DNA from 2 places in the Rhodococcus pseudokoreensis genome. Region 1 is predicted to be linked to the other one. Evidence: riboswitches for the same ligand, from Rfam matches in the RefSeq annotation. Region 1 holds a riboswitch; the other holds the start of a gene.
What was found. A riboswitch is a leader RNA that binds a small molecule or an ion and turns the genes downstream of it on or off. The one in region 1 is predicted to bind S-adenosylmethionine.

Region 2: linked by a shared signal. The riboswitch ahead of JWS13_RS09965 (bifunctional o-acetylhomoserine/o-acetylserine sulfhydrylase) and the one ahead of JWS13_RS21190 (aminotransferase class V-fold PLP-dependent enzyme) in region 1 are both predicted to bind S-adenosylmethionine.

The regions. Positions count from the first base shown of each region.
Region 1 covers NZ_CP070619.1:3,515,637-3,518,534, forward strand. The annotation lists gene JWS13_RS21190 (aminotransferase class V-fold PLP-dependent enzyme) at 1-1,216, opposite strand, end outside; SAM riboswitch class IV at 1,268-1,382, opposite strand; partial or broken gene JWS13_RS21195 (MlaD family protein) at 1,466-2,039, opposite strand; gene JWS13_RS21200 (purine-cytosine permease family protein) at 2,311-2,898, shown strand, end outside.
Region 2 covers NZ_CP070619.1:963,529-966,426, reverse strand. The annotation lists gene JWS13_RS09965 (bifunctional o-acetylhomoserine/o-acetylserine sulfhydrylase) at 1-967, opposite strand, end outside; SAM riboswitch class IV at 1,085-1,205, opposite strand; gene JWS13_RS09960 (NADP-dependent isocitrate dehydrogenase) at 1,481-2,704, shown strand.

The DNA.
Region 1 (2,898 bases):
GGCCTCCCGCCACCAGGGTGCGCACGGCGTCGACCAGCCGATCCACGTCGTCGGAGCAGCTTCCGAGACCGACGCTCACCCGCACGGCGCCGTCGGGCCTGCCGAGGCGGCCCAGCAGCGGGTGTGCGCAGAAACGTCCGTCGCGAACTCCGATTCCGTGTTCGGCGGACAGGTAGGCGGCGATCTCGCCCGGCTCGAAACCGTCGATCGTGAACGTCACGATTCCCACGGTGTCGGGGGCGTCCGTCCACAGCCGTAGGAACTCCAGTCCGTCGACGGATCCGAGGCCGTCGAGGAGCCTGCCGGTGAGTGCCGCCTCGTGTTCGGCCACCGTGCCGAAGTCCAGTTCGGACAGCGCATCGCACGCGGCGGCGAGGGCCGCGGCGCCGAGCACGTTGGGGGTTCCCGCCTCGTGCCGGGCGGGGGCGGGCGCCCACTGGGTCGATTCGACGGTCACGTTCCGGACCGCGCCGCCGCCCGCGAGGTAGGGCTCGGCGGCGTCGAGCCAGTCCCGGCGGCCCACGAGCACGCCGGCGCCGAACGGGGCGTACAGCTTGTGCCCGGAGAAGGCGAGGTAGTCGACACCCCACTCCTCTACGTCGATGCGACGGTGCGGTGCGAGCTGAGCGGCGTCGACGAGAATCCGTGCGCCGCAACGATGCGCCACCTCGGCGAGGGCGGCGATCGGCAGCACCTCACCGGTGACGTTGGAGGCACCCGTCACCGCGAGCAGGGCGGTGGGCTTGGAGCACAGTTCGGCGACGAGCAGCCGGACGGTCTCGTCAAGGGTGTCCGCGGCCCGCACGACGCGAGAGTCCTTCCACGGCAGCAGGTTCGCGTGGTGTTCGATGTCGAGGACGACGGTGCTGCCGGGAACGCAATTGGCGAGCAGGTTCAGTGAGTCGGTGGTGTTGCGGGTGAACACCACCACCTGGTCGTCGCACGCCCCGACGAACCGGGCCACCGAATCGCGGGCCTTTTCGTAGCACTCGGTCGACACCCGCGAGGCGTAGCCGGCGCCGCGGTGCACACTGGAGTACGTCGGAAGCAGGGCCCCGATACGGTCCGTGACCTGCGCCAACGCGGGAGCACTGGCCGCGTAGTCGAAGTTCACGTAGGTGCAGTCGCCGCCCTGAACGAGCGGAACCCGCAGGTCGGAACCCGAAACCTGAGCCAGGGGGGCAACACACACGTCAGCGGTCAATACAGCAGTCATCACGACATCCCTCGTAGTCAGGGACTCGTCGCAGGGTCGGTGCCCTCTCGGAGTCCGCGCTTGCCGGGTTCGGTATGAACCTCAGCCTGGTCGTCACCCGGAGCACCCCGCCGCGGTGGAGGGTTGCCGACCAGCTAGCCGGGGCTTGACGCTGGTACTCGTGACCTGTTTCGAAGATTGCAGGATCGGCGCGTAGTTGTCAACCCGACACCGGGAGGGTCCGGAATCCGGGTCCGACGATTTGCGCCAGTTGGGGGTGACCCCGAGCAGCGGGGCGAGCTGATTCGCAATCGGGTTGAGGTCCAGCTTGTTCGGGTCCTTCTTGGGGGTGGAGTCCCACGGTTGAACGGTGGCGGGGTCGCCGAACACGATCCGGTTCGCGCTGCGGACGCCGGTGAGACTGCCCTGCGGGGCCGCGCAGGTGGCGGCGGTGTTCTGCGGGAAGCCCTGCTGCGTGTCGTCGAAGTTCGGATCCTGGCGCTTCATCTCCTGGAGGATCGCTTGGGTGCCCTCGTACCCGACCCCTTTCCGTCGAATGCCGCGCCGAGTTCCGTCACGACGGCGTGGAGCGCGTCGACCGGTTCGCCACAACGGCTTTCGCGGATGCGTGAATGTCGGGCGCGCTCTTGTCGATCCTCAATTCGACGACGACGCCGTCCGCCGCGAGGGGCATGGTCCCCGACGCGACCGACCGGCACGCCGCGGTAGGCGACTTCGGCGTTGGTGAAGATGTCGCCCGACGTCTCCAGTTCGAGGTTCACGGCGCATTCGCCGAAGCCGAGGAGGTTGTCGAGGCGTTGGCACCCACGTAGACGAGCCCCATGACGGCGACGAGTACGAAGCCGATCAGCTGCCACCGGATCACGAGACGGCGGCGGTGGTGGCGGCAGACACAGGCACTCCGATGACCGGTGAATAAGTGAGACTATCGGTCACACATATATCTAGTCCGGTCGCCGGAGCAGCGCAAACTCCGCGCCGCTCGCGGTGGTGCACGTCACCGTCGGGTCTTGACTGAATTTTCAGTTTGGAATATGTTCGATACCCAACAGGACGTGATACCGGTCACCTCCGCCCCGAATGTGAGGTCCGCAGTGTCCACGAATCTCGACCCGACGATGCCCCTCGACGACACCGCCCCCTCCCCGCCGGAGGACCGGTTCGGACACGTCGAGACGATCGGCGTCGAGTACATCCCCGAATCGGAACGCGATTCGCGACCGCTCAACATGCTCGCGGTGTTCTTCGGCGGCAATCTGGCGTTCTCCGTGATCGTGTTCGGCTGGCTCCCCATCACATTCGGGCTCAGCTTCGGCAGCGCGCTGGCGGCCAGCGCGATCGGCATCGGGCTGGGGACGCTCCTCATCGCTCCCCTGTCGCTCCTGGGCCCGCGCACCGGCACGAACAACACCGTGTCGAGTGGTGCGCACTTCGGAGTGAGCGGACGGATGATCGGGTCAGGGCTCACCCTCCTCTTCGCCCTCGCGTACGCCGCGATCGCGGTCTGGACGTCGGGCGACGCACTGATCGCCGCCGCCCACCGCCTGTTCGGCACACCGGTCGACAACGGCATGCTCGCACTCGGCTACGGCATCATCGCCGCCGAGATCGTGGCCGTCGCACTGTTCGGCCACGGCACGGTGGTCGCGCTCCAGAAGTTCGTGCTGCCCATCGTCGCGGCC
Region 2 (2,898 bases), 2.6 Mb from region 1:
ACGGGAGCCCGGCGTATCCGACGGACACGATCTCCGGCCGCGCCTCCAGGTACTGGGCGACGGCGGTCGCGTTGGACACGTGCCGCTCCATCCGCAGGCTCAGCGTCTCGAGGCCCTGCGCGATGAGGAACGCGTTGAACGGGGAGATCGCGGAACCGAGGTCGCGCAGCAACTGCACGCGCGCCTTGAGGGCGTACGCGGGCGGCCCGAGTTCGGAGTAGACGACGCCGTGGTAGCTCGGGTCCGGGGTGGTGAAGCTGCTGTGCCTGCCCTGGGTCCAGTCGAACGTGCCGCCGTCGACGATGACGCCGGCGATGGCCGTGCCGTGACCGCCGAGGTACTTGGTGGCCGAGTGCACCACGATGTCCGCGCCGTGCTCGAGCGGGCGGATCAGGTACGGGGTGGCCACGGTGTTGTCGACGATCAGCGGGATCCCGTGCTCGTGCGCGACGCCGGAGATGCCGGGCAGGTCGAGCACGTCGTTGCGGGGATTGGAGATGGTCTCGCCGTAGAACGCCCTCGTGTTGTCCCGGACCGCGTTCTTCCACTGCTCGAGGTCGTCGGGGTCTTCGACGAACGAGACCTCGATGCCGAGCTTGGGCAGCGTGTAGTGGAAGAGGTTGTACGTGCCGCCGTAGAGGCGCGGGCTGGAGACGATGTGATCGCCCGCCTCGGCGAGGTTCAGGATCGCGAACGTCTCGGCGGCCTGTCCGGACGACAGCAGCAGGGCGGCGACGCCGCCTTCGAGGGCGGCGATGCGCTGCTCGACCGCGTCCTGGGTGGGGTTCATGATGCGGGTGTAGATGTTGCCCGGTTCGGCCAGACCGAACAGCGCGGCAGCATGGTCGGTGCTGTCGAACGTGTACGAGGTGGTCTGGTAGATCGGCAGCGCCCGCGCCTTGGTGGTCGCGTCGGACGTCTGCCCGGCGTGGATCTGCTTGGTCTCGAACGACCAGTTCTCGGTCATGTGCTGTCTACTCCAGTGGTCTGACGAGGCGCGGACGACAATCTGGTTCGTTCGCGCGCAGGGCTTGTCTGGGCTCTATCTACGACAACAACAACGCATCATGAACCTCCGATGTCGGACCCGCGCTTGTCACCCGACTGTTGTATGAATCAGGGAACCAGGTCATCACCCGGGGCACCCCACCGCGGCGGAGGGTTGCCGGCCAGCTAGCCGGGGCTCGTTGCTGGCACTCATGACCTCTGTCGAATCTTAGCGGCTGGGGTGGAACGACCGGAAACGGCACCGATCAGGCCCTGCCGGCAGGGAAAAGTTACCCGCCGGTAGGGGGTGGGATTTCGCACCCACATCTTGCGCGCCCCGGCTATAGCAGTACGCTTGTCTTGTTTAAGTGCGGTCTCCCCGGCGGCCGCATCGACGTCTACGTTTGATAAGCGAACCGTTCGCGGACCCACTCACGAAGTGCGCCCGCAACCGTGTAACCAGGGAATCTTCCTAGGAGGACGCGAAGCACCCATGTCCAAAATCAAGGTTGAGGGCACCGTCGTCGAACTCGACGGCGACGAGATGACACGCATCATCTGGCAGTTCATCAAAGACAAGCTGATCCATCCCTACCTGGATGTGAACCTGGAGTACTACGACCTCGGTATCGAGTACCGGGACGAGACCGACGACCAGGTCACCGTCGACGCGGCCAACGCCATCAAGAAGCACGGCGTCGGTGTCAAGTGCGCGACGATCACCCCGGACGAGGCACGCGTCGAGGAGTTCGGCCTCAAGAAGATGTGGCGGTCGCCCAACGGCACCATCCGCAACATCCTCGGTGGCACGATCTTCCGCGCGCCGATCATCATCTCCAACGTTCCGCGACTGGTTCCGGGCTGGACGAAGCCGATCATCATCGGCCGTCACGCCTTCGGCGACCAGTACCGCGCCACCGACTTCAAGGTCCCCGGCCCCGGCAAGGTGATGATCACCTACACGCCCGAGGACGGCAGCGAGCCGATCGAGCACGAACTGGTGAACTTCCCCGAAGGCGGCGGCGTCGTCCAGGGTCAGTACAACTTCACCAAGTCCATCGAGGACTTCGCGCGCGCCTCGCTCAACTACGGCCTGCAGCAGAACTACCCGGTGTACCTGTCGACCAAGAACACCATCCTCAAGGCGTACGACGGCGCGTTCAAGGACATCTTCCAGCATGTCTACGAGACCGAGTTCAAGCCGGAGTTCGACGCGGCCGGACTCACCTACGAGCACCGCCTCATCGACGACATGGTCGCGTCGGCGCTCAAGTGGGAGGGCGGCTACGTCTGGGCCTGCAAGAACTACGACGGCGACGTCCAGTCCGACACCGTCGCGCAGGGCTTCGGATCGCTCGGCCTCATGACCTCCGTGCTGCTGACCCCGGACGGAAAGACGTGCGAGGCCGAGGCCGCACACGGCACCGTGACGCGTCACTTCCGTCAGCACCAGCAGGGCAAGCCGACGTCCACCAACCCCATCGCGTCGATCTTCGCGTGGACCCGTGGACTCGAGCACCGCGGCAAGCTGGACAACACCCCCGACGTCATCGGCTTCGCTCAGAAGCTCGAAGACGTGGTCATCAAGACCGTCGAGGGTGGCCAGATGACCAAGGACCTCGCGATGCTGGTCGGCGGCGACCAGGGCTACCTGACCACCGAGGAATTCCTCGGCGCGCTGGACATCAACCTCCAGAAGGCCATCGCCGAGCAGTAGGCACTCGAGCCACAGCAGTACGAAACGGGACGTCCTCGCGAGGGCGTCCCGTTTCGCGTCTCCGGGGCCGGGTGAGTCATCTCACGGCCGCTCGCGGCGCGAAAAGCGGAATCCGGGGAAGAGAATTCCGGTGTGGGTCGTTGCGCAACGAGGCGCCGTGCGCCGCGTAGTCGTATTTCTGCCTAGTCGAAAGT